One region of the Brevibacillus parabrevis genome, then DNA from elsewhere that is predicted to be linked to it. Evidence: riboswitches for the same ligand, from Rfam matches in the RefSeq annotation. Region 1 holds a riboswitch; each other region holds the start of a gene.
The links. Region 1 has a riboswitch for cobalamin ahead of IRJ17_RS05225 (hypothetical protein). Riboswitches for the same ligand answer to the same signal wherever they lie in the genome.
Positions count from the first base shown of each region.

Region 1 (3,770 bases):
TAGCGAAAGCGTTGGCAGACGGGAAAAAGCCCGCAAGAGACTTGATCGAGAGTCTGAATCAGTTGGCGAAAAACACGAGTGCGGAGCTGGGAGACATCCTGGCGCGCTACGATAGCGAAATCGTTCCGAAAATCGCCGAGGGCATTGAAAAGCTGAAAACAGTCGTGGGCGATTCCGCCGAACTGCTGCAAAAAGCAAAAGACAGGCTGCCGGATATCGAGGCGATTTTGAAAGAGACAAAAGCCGGACTGGAGCTGGGGCTGGCCGAGCTGAAACGAATCGAGCAGGAGCTGCCGCAGATTCAGGCGCGGGTCAATGAACTGGCGCAAACGTTGCAAAGCAAGTCCGAAGCGTTTGCCAAAGCGATCCACACGGCAGCGCCGTTCCTCAAGCAGCATTTGCCAGAAATCAAGCAAAAGCTCGACCAGGCGGCTGGCTTCATCCAAAACGATTTGCCGCAAGCCGAGGCGGAGCTGACCAAGCTGGCTGACTTTGTCCGCAACAAGCTGCCTGAGGTGGAGAACGGCGTCCACCGGGTAGCCGAGCTGGTGCGCGATGATCTGCCCAAGCTGGAGAGTGCGATTGCGCAAGCGGCGGACAAGCTGAGAGAGGTCGAGGCGAACAATCACTTTGCCGATCTCGCCAAGCTGCTGCGCGGGGATATCAAGCGAGAGAGCGAGTTTTTGGCAAGTCCGGTGCAGATCAAGGAAAACCGCAAATATCCGATTCCGAACTACGGTTCGGCGATGTCGCCTTTTTACGGAGTATTGTCGCTATGGGTAGGAGCGACCTTGCTGATTTCTTTGCTCAAACCAGACCCGGAGAACCCGGACGGACGCTACAAGCCGTACCAGCTGTACCTTGGCCGTCTGGGCACATTCGTGACAATCGGGCTGTTCCAGGCACTGTGTATTACGCTCGGTGACTTTTACATTTTGGAAGCGTATGTGGCGGACAAAGTTCCGTTTGTCCTTTTCGCGATGCTCGTCAGTATGGTGTTCGTGACGATCACGTATACGCTGTTGTCGGTATTCGGCAATGTCGGCAAGGGTATCGCGATCATTTTCATGGTCTTCCAGTTTTCCAGCTCCGGGGGCACGTTCCCGATCAGTATGACGGCGCCTTTTTTCCAGGCACTCAATCCGTTTATGCCGTTCACCTACGCGATCAGTTTGTTGCGTGAAGGGGTCGGGGGCATCCTCTGGGAGACGGCGATTCGGGATATTCTCATGCTGTGCGGCTTCATCGGCATCAGTCTGTTCATTGCGTTGGCTTTGAAACGACCGCTGAGCGGGCTGATTCAAAAATCGATGGAAAACGCGAAGAAAACGAAGATCATCGGGTAATCCGCTCGGCCATGATGCCAGCCTGTCAGTAGATGGGCTGGCTTTTTCTATGGCTGCAATATCCAATATTTAGCAAAGAAAAGAATTGTTAATTTTCAAAATAACTGATATATTGAGAGCAAACTTCATACGTGTACAAACAGGTGCAGATAAATTCAACATTTTTATCTGCTTAAAAGGGAAGTTCGGTTCGAATCCGACGCTGTCCCGCAACTGTAATTGGGAGCGATTCGAAGATACCACTGTTTTCGCCAGCCGAAAATGGGAAGGTTCGAAAAGCGATGATCATAAGCCAGGAGACCTGCCTGTTTGAGCGCAACATCAATACCTACGAGGATAGGGGGTGTTAAGTGCGAGATGGATAGGCGTGTTTTTGATTTTCACAATCAGCATGCTTGTTTCGGTATTCATTCGCCTCTTAACAACTTCTGCGGAAGTTGTTTTTTTGTGCGGATTTTCAGGAGGGTACGTGACGGATGAGTGATTTTTTGTTTGGAACGGTGGAGTATTTCACCAACGATTTTCAGGCGTGCATTATGAACAACTTGACGATAGAGAACCCGAGCGCGATCAAAGCGCATTACGCGAAATTAAAAGCAGAGGTCATCAGGCGAGCAGAAAATCAGGCAGATCAAGAAAAGCTTTTGCACAATCTCGACAAGGCTTATCAACGTCTAAAGGTCAACTTAATCGGGGCGGAGGATGAAGAGAATGGGAGCTGAAGAAAAGTTTTTTCCAGGTCTGGAAGGTGTAGTCGCTGCGGAAACGAGCATTTCCTTTTTGGATACGAAGCAAGGGGAAATCGTCATCAAAGGATACGATTTGATCGAGCTGTCCAAAGCGCATCGTTACTTGGATATCGTCCATCTTTTGCTGGAAGAATCGTTGCCGAACGAACAGCAAAAGCGCGAAGTGGAAGAAAAGCTGAAAGCCGAGTACGACATACCGAACCAAGTATTCGACATGCTCAAGCTGCTGCCGGAAAAAATGCATCCGATGGACGGCTTGCGCACCGGGCTTTCTGCGCTTGCCGGATACGACAGCCAACTGGACAACTGCACGGCGCAAGCCAACAAGGAGCGGGCTTACAAGCTGCTGGGCAAAGTGCCGAACATCGTCGCCAACAGCTACCGCGTGATTCAAAAGGAAGCGCTGATCGCGCCGCTGCCGGAGCTGTCGTACAGTGCGAATTTCCTGTACATGATCACGGGCAAAATCCCGTCCGACTTTGAAGAAGCCATCTTCGACCGTTCGCTTGTTTTGTACAGCGAGCATGAGATGCCTAATTCGACGTTTACGGCACGCGTCATTGCCTCGACGATGTCGGATTTGTACGGGGCGTTGACCGGGGCGGTCGCTTCCTTGAAAGGGAACTTGCACGGCGGCGCGAACGAAGCGGTGATGCACATGCTGCTTGAGGCAGGCTCGGTCAAGGAGTTTGAAGCTTTGCTGGAGTCCAAGCTGGCCAACAAGGCGCGGATCATGGGCTTCGGGCACCGCGTGTACATGAAAAAGATCGACCCGCGCGCACTGATGATGAAGGACGCCCTGAAGCAATTGTGTGATGCAAAAGGCGACGACTTGCTGTACCAGATGTGCGAGGCAGGCGAAAAAATCATGGAGCGCGAGAAGGGCATTTACCCGAATCTGGACTACTACGCCGCTCCGGTTTACTGGATGCTGGGGATTCCGATTCCGCTGTACACACCGATCTTTTTCAGCGCAAGAACAGTGGGGCTGTGCGCACACGTCATCGAGCAGCATAGCCACAACCGCCTTTTCCGTCCACGGGTCAACTACATCGGCCAACGCCACGCCTAAATCCAATCCAAGCAGAAAGGAATGAGTCGCTTGTTGAAAATGAATGATCGCACGAAAACAGACCAGTTGCTGGAGGAGATCGCAGACTATGTGCTGACGAAGGAGATTACGAGCGAGGAGGCGTTCCAGACCGCGCGCTACGTACTGTTGGACACGCTCGGATGCGGCATTTTGGCCTTGTCCTATCCCGAGTGCACGAAGCTTTTGGGGCCTATCGTCCCGGGCACAGTCGTTCCGAACGGCAGCCGTGTTCCCGGCACAGCGTATGTGCTTGATCCTGTGCGCGGAGCGTTCAACATCGGATGCATGATTCGCTGGCTCGACTACAACGATACGTGGCTGGCAGCCGAGTGGGGACATCCGTCCGACAACCTGGGAGGCATTTTGGCTGTAGCCGACTATGTGAGCCGCGTGCGCCTGGCAGAAGGAAAAGAACCGCTCGTCGTGCGCGATGTTTTGGAAATGATGGTGAAGGCGCACGAGATCCAGGGAGTGCTCGCGCTGGAAAACAGCTTGAACCGCGTGGGGCTTGATCACGTGCTGTTCGTCAAAATCGCTACGACGGCGGTCGTGACGAAGCTGCTGGGCGGGGGCCGGGAAGAG
Region 1 is NZ_CP064090.1:1,054,240-1,058,009, forward strand. It holds gene IRJ17_RS05220 (YhgE/Pip domain-containing protein) at 1-1,346, shown strand, start outside; cobalamin riboswitch at 1,471-1,669, shown strand; gene IRJ17_RS05225 (hypothetical protein) at 1,823-2,068, shown strand; gene mmgD (citrate synthase) at 2,058-3,167, shown strand; gene IRJ17_RS05235 (bifunctional 2-methylcitrate dehydratase/aconitate hydratase) at 3,207-3,770, shown strand, end outside.

Region 2 (3,770 bases), 1.4 Mb from region 1:
GTCCGAAGCGGAATTTTTCCCGCTCTACTCGGAGGTAGTGAGAGTTTTAAAAGACATGGTCGGTGCCTCCAGGCGCTTCAAGCCTTTTTATCCGAATTTCCCGCGCCAGGTCATGGAAGCGAGCGACGGGGAACTGTACCTCCAGGCGATTATCCATTACTTGACGTGGCAGCTTCCCGTGCATGAAGTGAAAAAGCGGCTGCCGCTCCTGAAAGAATCCCGTTTGAAAGTGATTCAACTGGGAACGGACGAAGAGCTGCTGCAAATAGGCATGAACATGCTGCGGGCGAACAGCTCGCTCTCCGCTCAGGACAAGGAAGACTTGAAAGGCTTGATTCACGGTTGCAAAGGGATTGCGGAAGCTTTGCCGCCGGAAATCCCGCACAAGGAAAATGCCGCTGTCGTGGCGAGCGTGTTGCTTCGGGCCGACAAAATGCCGCCTGACTTTTTTGCGAAGTATTGCAAGACGTCAACAGATGTTCTGCGACTGGCGACGGCTCTGTCCGACGGGGATGTCAGCCTGGCTGCCCCTGCGAAGTTTCGCAAGTTCAGACGGGCCGAGCGCAGGCTGTTGCTTCGATTGCTGGAAGCAAGCCCGAACCTGGCGGAAGACATGCAGCGCTATAAAAACCGCTGGATTCGCCTCGGGGAGATTTTGCATCCTTTTGAATACAAAGACCGTTATCCGCGGGCAGCGGAAGCGTTTGATATTTTGCGCAACAATCGGCGCATCGAGACTTTCAACAGTCAGGTCGAGCTGGCGATCCTGGCGTGCGATATAAAAGAAGCGACCAGATTGCTGATGCAACGGCCAGGTGAATTTGCCCGACGGCTGGATCACATGCTCCGCTTGACGGAAGCGGGCGATCAGGTGTTGCGCTCCTTTGAGCAGATAGCGACTTCTGTATCGACCCCCGTCCTTTTGCAGGTGATGAATCACTTTGACAAGCGGGAGCGATACGGTGAGTGGCGAACGTTCTTTCCAAAAGGAGAAGTGGCAAAAGTACAGGCGATCCCCAATATGCTTCCGCAGCTGGCGGATGAACAGCGCGCGCGTGCAGCCGGGATATGTCGCGAGGTATTGATTCGGCGCTTTTCTGCCTTGCCTACTCTCGGAAAAGTTTATATCGACCCGCAATTGCACGAGCAACTGGTGCCTTTTTCCCAAAGATCGGCAAGCAAGGCGTTGCGCACGATAGCGCGCGGCTCCAGACTGCCGATCCCCGAGGGGAGCACGATCCGCTTTTTCACCTGGTGGAAGGAAGGGATCGTCAACGATGTCCCTACCGGGCGGGTAGATATCGATTTGTCCGCTGTCCTGTATGACGAGAAGTGGACGTACATGGAGCATGTGTCCTACACCAATTTGCGGTCCGCGAAGTATCGCGCCTGCCATAGCGGCGATGTCGTACAGGCGCCGAACGGAGCGTGCGAGTTCATCGATGTCGATATCGAGTCAGTGCTTCGATACGGCGGGCGCTATGTCGTGATGTCACTGAACTCGTTTACGAGCCAGCCGTATTGCGATTTGCCGGAGTGCTTCGCAGGCTGGATGATCCGCAGTCAGCCCGAGTCCGGCGAAGTTTTTGAACCGTTGACAGTTCAGGATAAAGCCGACATCGCTGCCCGTTCGACGATCTGCCTCCCGGTCATTCTCGATCTGGCAGAGCGAAAAGTCATTTGGACGGACATCGCGCTGCGTTCGCATCCGCGCTTCGTCAACAACGTAGAGGCAAATGGCGGCGGTATCGAATGGATGGGCCGCGCGCTGACGACACTTGTGAAGCCGACCTTGCACGAGCTGTTCACCCTGCACGCACAGGCGAGAGGGACGATTACCGACCGGATGGAGGAAGCAGACACGGTTTTTTCCATGGAAGAGGGGATTACCCCGTTTGACATGGAAGTGATCTTGGCTGATTTCCTCGCTGGTTAATGATGGGAAGTTTAAAAGTCAGCTCAGGCTGGCTTTTTTCGTTGTTTGCAAGAATCGCTCCCTCGGATTTTCCGTGTTTTTCCATTTTCCCTCTCCGATTTGCAGCTTTTGCTTGAATCCACGGTAGCATTTGCTATTATTAAAACAAGTGAGTGTTATTGAAATGAATGAACGACATTTGAATAGGATAGAAAACAGGTCCTTGTGTTTTTGCGAGTGCTTATTTCGTGAAAGACAGGGTTAAAAGGGAAGTTTGGTGAAATGCCAACGCGGTCCCGCCACTGTAAAAGAGTAGCTCTTCTTCCTGGCAACGGCGCCATCCACTGCCCCACTACGAGGCGGGAAGGAGAAGAAGAGTGATGATCCTTGAGCCAGGAAACCTGCCTGTTTTGGTGTATGCACTGTTTTCCTTCGGGTCAAAGGAAGAGGTGAGGATTGTTTTTGTCAGCTATCCGCGCTTTGTTTTCCTTCTAGATTTTGGAAAACAAAGCGTTTTTTTGTGCGCCTGACAAGCAATCGCTGACACTTTTTGGACTGGACAATGGGGTCCCCGAAAAGTACCTGAAAAGGGCTGGAGAAAACTATCCTTTTTAGGTAACTGACGGGGGCCCTGAAAAGTATGTAGGGTCAAAATGACAGCAAGGTCTTCACTTCAATCTGGGGGTGTGCGTTGTGAGCAATAAACGTGGACTGTTTTTGGTCTATACCGGAGACGGAAAAGGAAAGACGACAGCAGCGGTGGGCTTGGCTGTACGGGCGACCGGGCGGGGAAAAAAGGTGATTATGATTCAGTTCATCAAGTCGCCTGAGCGGACGTATGGAGAGAAAATCATTTTTGACAAGCTCGGCATCGAGATCGTGCAAAAGGGCGTAGGCTTTACGTGGACGAAGACGCCAGAGGAGCATCGGGAAGCGCTCAAGGAGGCGTGGGCTTTTGCCCGGGAAAAGCTGTCTTCGGGAGCGTATGACGTCGTGATTTTGGACGAGCTGAACAACGCGCTGGCGATCGATCGTTTTCCCATTGACGATGTGCTGCCGCTGTCGGATGTTTTGGAAGCGATTCAAAACAGGCCGAGCCATGTGCATCTGGTCGTGACGGGGCGGAGCGCCAAGCAGGAAGTGATGGACATGGCTGATCTGGTGACAGAAATGAAGCCGCTCAAGCATTACTATGACGAAGGAATACCAGCAGTGCTGGGGGTAGAATTTTAATGAACGTGCTGGAAACGTATGGTCACGGTGGCGACTTGCTGACCGCCTCGCAACGCTTTGGCGTAAAGCCTGGAGAGTTTCTCGATTTCAGCGCCAATATCAATCCGCTCGGCATGCCGGAACGGGTCAGGGACATGCTGCTGGATTCGCTGTCTGCGGTGTTGCGCTATCCGGACCCGGGACACCGCGAGTTTCGCCAGGCGCTGGCGAAGCGTCTCGGACTGCCGGAAGCATATCTTTTGCCAGCCAATGGAGCGGCGGAAGCGATGGCTTTGGCGATTCTCGGGCTGCAACCAGAGACAGTCGGCGTCGTGTATCCGTGCTTTTCGGAATATGCAGAGCTTTCCGAGCAGTTTGGCGCGCGTGTCATTGGTTGCTACGGAAAAGCAGAGAACGGCTACAAGCCGGATCGCGCCGAGCTGTACAAGCTGTTTGAACAGGCTGATCTCGTATTTGTCGGCTCGCCGAACAACCCGACCGGGATCTTGTACGAGCCGCAGGAGCTGTTGCAAATGGCGGACTGGGCGGCAGAGACAGGCACCTGGCTGGTCGTGGACGAAGCTTTTCTCGATTTCGTGGCGGAAGAACGGCAGTTTACGCTGGCGAGTCGCCTGGAGAGCTT
Region 2 is NZ_CP064090.1:5,751,631-5,755,400, reverse strand. It holds gene IRJ17_RS26370 (TerD family protein) at 1-1,936, shown strand, start outside; cobalamin riboswitch at 2,117-2,338, shown strand; gene cobO (cob(I)yrinic acid a,c-diamide adenosyltransferase) at 2,609-3,148, shown strand; gene cobD (threonine-phosphate decarboxylase CobD) at 3,148-3,770, shown strand, end outside.
Region 2: it holds a riboswitch for cobalamin, as region 1 does, so the genes downstream of both, cobO (cob(I)yrinic acid a,c-diamide adenosyltransferase) here and IRJ17_RS05225 (hypothetical protein) in region 1, are expected to answer to the same signal.

Region 3 (3,770 bases), 1.9 Mb from region 1:
AAGCGGCTTGTCAGCGAGCGTAATCTCTCCCGCATCAGGGGCAATGACGCTGGAGATCATTTTCAGCAGCGTCGATTTGCCGCTGCCATTCGGACCGATGATGCCGAAAAACTCGCCCCGCTTCACGTCAAAATCGATTTCTGTTAAAACCGATACATCCTGGTAAGCTTTTTGCAAACCTCGTACGTGGATCATCGTAGCTACCTCCTTCCGGTTCGTTTGTTTTGCTTCAACAAATAGGCGAAAAACGGCGCTCCCAAAAACGCGGTCACGACGCCGAGCGGGATTTCCGTAGGAACGAGCAGCATCCGCGCCAGCGTATCCGCCCACAGGACGTAGATGCCGCCGCCAATCGCCGACATCGGCAGCAGGATGCGATGATCCGGCCCGACCAGCATCCGCACCAGATGCGGTACGACGAGGCCAACGAAGCCGATGATCCCTGAGATCGAAACCGCTGCCGCCGTCAACAAAGTCGATACGAGCAAAATAATGAGCTTCGTCTTGTCGACATTGACGCCCAGATGCGCCGCCTGACGCTCACCCAGGGCAAACAGGTTCAAGGAGCGGGCATAGCCAACCAGCACGATTACGCCGATCAGCACATACGGAATCAGCACATACGTAAAAGCCCAGCCGCGAAACGACAAGCTGCCCATCAGCCAAAAGACGATTTCGTTCACCGTCTGGTTCGACAAGGACACCATAAAAGAGACGAGCGAACCGAGAAACGCCTGAATGACGACCCCGGATAAAATGAGCGTCTCTGTTTGCAGCTTGCCCTGCGTCTTCGCCAGCGACAGTACAATCCACAGACTGCACAGCCCCGTCAAAAAGGCGACCACAGGCGTGCTCCATTCCCCGAGAAAAGCGAATTGCAAGCCAAACAGGATCAGAAAAGCGGCACCGACAGCAGCTCCGGATGCCACTCCCATCGTAAACGGGTCTGCGAGCGGATTGCGCAGCACCCCTTGAAATCCGGCGCCCGCAAGCGACAGGCAAGCCCCTACCAGAATCGCCAGGATGACGCGGGGAAAGCGCACTTTCATCACGATTTGCTCGGACGAATCCGGCCATGTCACGGCAACCAAGTCCGACATGCCGGGGAGCTGATGCAACAAGATCAGCCATACTTGCGAAAGCGGAAGCGATGCCGCTCCCATCGAAATGCTGACTACCGCCGATGCCAGCAGAATCAGACTGCTGGCTCCTCCCCATAAAAGCAACTGCTTCTTCATTTTATTTCACCAGATCAGGGTAAATCGCTTTGGCTACCTCGATCAAACCTTGGGTAATCCGCGGTCCCGGGCGCGAAAGCAAATTTTGCTCCATCCCGAAAATCTGCTTGTCGCGGATCGCCTTCATCTTGTCCCAACCGTTGCGGTTCGCAATGATGTCCTCCAGCTTTTTCCCTGTCTTGTCGTCCGTAATGCCTTTTGCATACAAAATGACGTCAGGATCGCTTTTTAAAATCTTTTCTTCGCTGATCGGGTTCCACCCTTGGGTATCAGCGGCAATGTTTGTCGCGCCTGCCAGTGAGATCAGCTCATCCAGAAATTCCCCTTTGCCTACCGTCCAGCCCGGCGAAAATTCCAGGTACACTTTTTTCTTGTCTTCCGGCTTCACCGCTTTGACCGCTTCCTGCACGCGCGCGATGTCCTGCTTCATGCTTGCGACTACTTTTTCCGCCTGCTCCTGTCTGTTTGTAATGACACCCATCGCCAAAATGTTGTCAAATATCTCATCCATTTTTTGCGGGTGAGTCACGTAAACAGGCATGCCTAACGTTTTCAGCTTCGCAGCGACAGGCTCATCCATCGAGATTCCGCCGATGACCAGATCAGGCGACTGGGCGAGAATCGCCTCTTCGCTCGGCTTGACGACACCGCCCACTTTCGGCTTCGTGGCAGCTTCTGCCGGATAATCGTCGTAGTCGGACACCCCGACGATCCGGTCGTTCAGGCCGAGTGCGAACAAAATCTCCGTTTCACCTGGAGAGGTGGAGACAATCCGCTGCGGCTCTTTTTGCAAGGTCACTTCTTTTCCCGTCGAATCTTTGACCGTCAGCGGGTAGACAGTGGCTTTGGCCGTTGTTTCCTGTGGTGTTGTCTGTGGCGCCTCTGTCTTTGGAGCAGGGGCTGTTTGCGTGTTGCCATTGCCTGTGCAGCCGACCAAGCTTGCAGCAATGACCAGGGGCATGAGCAGTTTCCACGAACGTTTCATATGTATAACTTCCTTTCTGGGCAACTGGTTGATTCTTAGCATAGAAAAACCCCTTCGCTTCCAGCGGGAAACAAAAGGGTCGACTTGCCAGGACGATCTGGTCACGCCAAAAAGTCCTGAACGGGCCGAACCTTTCCGCGAAGGCGCAGGCACATCATGCAAACAGGCAGGTCTCCTGGCTTGCGGCTTGCGACAGCCGCTTTACAGTGGCGGGACCGCGCCGGATTTGCACCGGCTTCCCTTTTCACCTCGCCCATGACAGACGAGGCACCTGCTTGCTGTATTCAGTTGTTTGTACCTGCAAGCTAAGACTCACCCACCATCATAGCATTCCTTGGCCAAAAAAAGAATGCGTCATTTTGCAGCAAAACGCAGGTCCAGGCTACCCGTCAACCTGCAGCAGCCACTAGCCTTTTGCCTAACCGACGAAAATTACTGCTTGCGCTTGTGCAAGTAATCGATAATTCCCATCGCGCACACCTGCAAATCCAGTCGCAGGACGTTCATCACTTCATGCTGCTCGGCAATGCCGCGCGCTTGCAGATGCTGGCTGACAAGAGCGAACAGCCTGTCCCCCAATTGCTCCGTGCCAAGCCCGGCGGAAACGGCCGCCTCGCCTTCTGCCACGAATACGGGAAGCCACTCTGCCACTTGCCGATAGACGTCCTCCACTTCTTCCGTCATGCCAAAATGCCCGAAGTAGATACGCTGGAGTTCGCGCTTGCGAAAACGCTCGATAGACGCAAGCATCGCCTGCGGATCGAACTGGTTTGGAGACGTGGACGGCAAAACGAAATGCAATCCGTCTTTTTGGAGTTGCGGATAAAAAACGCCCGCTGTATCACCTGTGAACATGCCGCGGCTAACCGGATCGTAAATGCTGAAATGATGGTTCGCATGGCCGGGCGAATCCAAAAATTCAAGGACACAGTTCGGCCCGATCGGCAAGGTGTCTCCGTCTTTTCGCACCAAGATTCGCTCCTCGGGAATCGCCACAATCGGATCGAACAGGCGGTTGAAATCGTCCTGGTAAACGGCTTTCGCTCCCGCAATCAAGCGACTCGGGTCCACCAGATGGCGCGCTCCTTTTGGATGCACCACGATTTTGGCCTGCGGGCATTCGCGCAAAAACAAGCCTGCCCCACCCGCGTGATCCAGATGAATGTGCGTCACGATGATGTATTTGACTTGCTCCGGCGAAAAGCCGAGCTTGTGCAATCCTGCCACAATGTACGGTACGGACGGGCTTGGCCCTGTCTCGACAAGCGTCAATTGTTCCTCTGCTATTACATACGTTCCCGTCCGCTCCGCCCAGCCCATGTCAAAGCCGTCAATCAGATGGATGCGGTGCCCCAAGGAAATCGGTTCAGTAGGTTGCATCGATTTTTCTCCCCCTGCCAACTTGATATCGTGTGAATATTTCCACTTTACCATTGATCGTGCCCGGATTCGAGAGGGCTTTGCCGTTTCTTGGCTGGTTACGGGCGGGAAGCGATGCGCGCTACTTCGCCATTCGTCATTTGTACCAGTTGCTTTGGCGTCAGCGA
Region 3 is NZ_CP064090.1:2,981,813-2,985,582, reverse strand. It holds gene IRJ17_RS14240 (ABC transporter ATP-binding protein) at 1-195, opposite strand, end outside; gene IRJ17_RS14235 (FecCD family ABC transporter permease) at 201-1,238, opposite strand; gene IRJ17_RS14230 (ABC transporter substrate-binding protein) at 1,240-2,223, opposite strand; cobalamin riboswitch at 2,372-2,513, opposite strand; gene IRJ17_RS14225 (MBL fold metallo-hydrolase) at 2,656-3,603, opposite strand; gene IRJ17_RS14220 (YbaK/EbsC family protein) at 3,702-3,770, opposite strand, start outside.
Region 3: it holds a riboswitch for cobalamin, as region 1 does, so the genes downstream of both, IRJ17_RS14230 (ABC transporter substrate-binding protein) here and IRJ17_RS05225 (hypothetical protein) in region 1, are expected to answer to the same signal.

Region 4 (3,770 bases), 860 kb from region 1:
GCCCTTGCTGCGGCTGGATGATCCCGTTCCCGTGCAAAAACAAAGTAGATTTGCCGCAACCGTTTCGTCCGAGCAGCGCGCATTTTTTCCCTTCTGGAATGCCCAGGGACAGTCCGCGCAGCACAGGGCCGCGGCCACCCGGATAGGCGTAGTGCACGTCAGCAAATTCCAACAGCCATGATGTCAAAGCATTATCCCCCTGTCCACCACTCCAGCAAAATCAGCAGAACACAGCCTGCTATCGACTCCCATTCATATCGTCTGGAGCGGGAATGACTGTGCAAAGAAAGCACTTGCAAGCTTTCCCCGAAGCCTCTGGCTGCCATCCCTTTGTACAACGCATCGTATTTGCGCATCGCCCTGACGAACAGCTGGGCAGCCAGACCGCCGATGTCGCGCATCGTCGCGCGAAATCCCCGGTGTCCGCCACGCGAGCGCTGAGCAATCCACAACTGATGGGAGACGCCGAGCAACACGAAAATAAAGCGGTACATAATCATCAGCAAATCCGTAACGATGACCGGAAGCCGCAGCTTGCGCAACACCTGCAAAATCTCGGCAAACGGCACCGTAAACAAAATAAAGGAAAAGCAGGCAAGGCTGGCCATCGTTCGCCAAAACAGCACCCACACCTTGCTGATGGCGCTCATTGGAACGTATATCAAATAAGGGCCGACATGCCACGCCACTGCCATCTGAGTCACAGGAGCTGTCTCCGCCCTTGTCGCTTCCAGCAGAAGTGCAGGCAAACCCAAAACAAAGAACGAGAGAGACAAAAGAAGAAATCCGAAATAGAAACGGACGGGAATACGGGCATATCCGATCACCCATACTCCCATCCAAATGCAAATCGCCATTTGCAACCACTCATGTCCTGTCAAAACGAGCAAAATCAACGCGCTCGCAAACAGAAGCTTGTGTTCCGGCGGCAAAAATCTCAGACGGTTTTGATACGAAAGAGAGTCAAGCTGCTGCCAGTTCATTTTTTGTTTTTATCCAGCCGACCTTTGTACAAGCCCATCGCATAGCCGACAATGCCCGCTCCCAATGCCGCTTGCACGGCAAACAGCAAGCTCTCCGTCTCGCCTCCTGGCGGTTCAAGCAGCGGCTGGAACCACGGCTCGTACGCAGGGGCAATCTCCTTGATCGCTTCCTCTGCCGCTCCGTCCGCTCCGCCGAACTCCGAGTCCTGCACCAAAAGCAACGGCACGATCGCAAGCACGACGACACCCAGGAGCAGCAGCCAGTTCATTCCTTTTTTCACAGCGATTCCTCCCGTTTCAGCAAGCGCAGCTCCGCCAGCTCTTTTGCATTGTAAGATTGAAGCCAGTTCCAGACGAGCACGGTCAGAAGCCCCTCGCTGATCGCCAACGGAATTTGTGTGATGGCAAAAATGCCAGCGAACTTGGCGAAAGAAGCCAATACCCCGCCAGACTCAGCCGGAAAAGCCAGCGCCAACTGAACAGATGTCACTACATAAGTCGCCAGGTCAGCAAGAGCTGCCGCAGCGAAGACAGCCAAACGTTGTCCTCCGTTGGCACGGACAATCAGGCGGTACACCCCGTAAGCCACCATCGGCCCGACAACCGCCATCGAAACGGCGTTGGCGCCAAGCGTGGTCAATCCGCCATGCGCCAACAGCAAGGCTTGGAACAACAGCACCAGACTGCCCAGCACAGACATCACCCACGGGCCGAACATGATCGCCCCAAGTCCTGTTCCGGTAGGATGGGAGCTGCTTCCCGTCACCGAAGGAATTTTCAAAGCAGACAGCACGAAAGCAAAGGCACCTGATACGCCAATAAGCAGCTTCATTTGCGGGTGTTCTTTGACGATTTTGTTTAACGAACGAATGCCAAGAATGAAGAACGGAATAAATACTACCCACCAGAACAACGCCCACGACAGCGGCAAATACCCTTCCATAATGTGCATCGCGTAAGAAGTTTGCGGTTCATTTACGAGAAAGTAAAGAACAAAGCCCGCAATCAATAAACAGGTCGAGACAAAGCGTGATCGATTCAAGGCAACTTCTCCTCCTTTGCTGTTCTTTTTACCGTTTTTTCCAATCAAAAAAGCCCCATCCGATAGCAGACGAGGTATGCGCACAAAACAATAGACATGAACTTCTGTCCAATTGCTCCGTATTCACCGCTCCTTTCCGCGAAGGTCTCCAGGGTGTGGCAAGTAGGTAGGTCTCCTGGCTTTCAGATCGATGCGCTCTTTGTCCTTCCCCATATGAATATGAGTGGAACTTCATCAAAGAGAACTCCCTGATTACAGTGGCGGGACCGCTCGGGACTTTCACCCGATTCCCTGTTACCCTTCGTGCTCATGCACACAAAGGCACCTATTGCCGACAATATCCAATTGTTTGACAGTTCTTGCTTGTCCTACATTATTATACTCAATCGCCCAATCCAGCGTAAAGCTTATTATCAAAAGGCTCCTGCAACCGATGACCTTTTGGCGAATGTCATTGACTGCACGAGCCTTGTTTTTGGTTCTACGTTTTTGATTCTACGCTTTCGCGTCCACGCCAACCGCTTCGTTGATGTGGGAAAAACCGTCCCGCTGCATCAGCTTGAGCAATTGCTTGTTGATCTGCTTCGAAATGCCAGGCCCTTGATAAATCATGCCAGTATAAACCTGGACCAGGCTGGCGCCCGCGCGTATTTTCTGATAGGCGTCTTCTCCGGTAAAAATGCCTCCGACACCGATAATCGGCACTTTGCCTCCGACTTCCTGATAAATCTCTTTCACCCACGCTGTCGATCGCTCTGTCAGCGGCTTTCCGCTCAAACCGCCCGCTTCCTCGGCGTACCGATGCCCTTGAACAGCTTCCCGCGACAGTGTCGTATTGGTGGCAATAATCCCGGAAATGCCTTCCGCCACAGCCCCTTGCACGACATCGCGCATATGCTCGTCAGACATGTCTGGAGCTACTTTGAGCAAAATCGGTTTTTTCTGAATGCCGCGCGCTTCCAGCTCAGCCGCTTTCTCGCGTATCGCCCGCACCAGCTGGCGCATGCTTTCTGTCTCCTGCAAGTCGCGCAAATTCGGCGTGTTCGGCGAGCTGATGTTAATGACGAAATAATGGCCGTACGCATAGAGCATGTCCAGACACTTGATATAGTCAGAAGCCGCTTCCTCATTAGGAGTGACTTTGTTTTTGCCAATATTGATCCCGATCGGAACATCGGAATAAGCGTAATCTACCAGATGCTGCGAAGCCAAATACGCACCGTGGTTGTTGAAGCCCATTCGGTTGATCACTGCTTCGTGTTCAGGCAAACGGAACAAGCGGGGCCTCGGATTGCCAGGCTGTCCCTGCGGCGTCAAAGTCCCGATTTCCACAAAGCCGAACCCGAGCGCACCGAGCGCATGATACACTTCGGCATTTTTGTCAAAACCGGCGGCGAGTCCTACCGGATTGGGAAAAGTCATTCCCCACAGCTTTGTCGCCAGACGCTCGTCCTTCAACTGGAACATCATTCTGAGCAAGCTTTTTCCCGGAGCAGAATCTTCCATCAGCTTCAAGGCACCAACCGTTTTTTCATGAATCTCTTCCGTATCCATCTGGAACAGATATTTTCTTATGAGCTTATACATCCCGGCTGCACTCCTTACTCCATTTTTACCTCATTGTAGAATACCACACTTTGTTTCTCGTGGGCTAACCTTTATACGCGATACATATTTCCAGTCGAGCAGACAAACTATAACAAAACCAGCGATTTAAAAGGGGACGTATGTTTCATGAAAGCAGA
Region 4 is NZ_CP064090.1:1,914,795-1,918,564, reverse strand. It holds gene IRJ17_RS09095 (energy-coupling factor ABC transporter ATP-binding protein) at 1-187, opposite strand, end outside; gene cbiQ (cobalt ECF transporter T component CbiQ) at 192-983, opposite strand; gene IRJ17_RS09085 (energy-coupling factor ABC transporter substrate-binding protein) at 980-1,264, opposite strand; gene IRJ17_RS09080 (energy-coupling factor ABC transporter permease) at 1,261-2,025, opposite strand; cobalamin riboswitch at 2,174-2,369, opposite strand; gene IRJ17_RS09075 (quinone-dependent dihydroorotate dehydrogenase) at 2,521-3,612, opposite strand; gene IRJ17_RS09070 (GerAB/ArcD/ProY family transporter) at 3,760-3,770, shown strand, end outside.
Region 4: it holds a riboswitch for cobalamin, as region 1 does, so the genes downstream of both, IRJ17_RS09080 (energy-coupling factor ABC transporter permease) here and IRJ17_RS05225 (hypothetical protein) in region 1, are expected to answer to the same signal.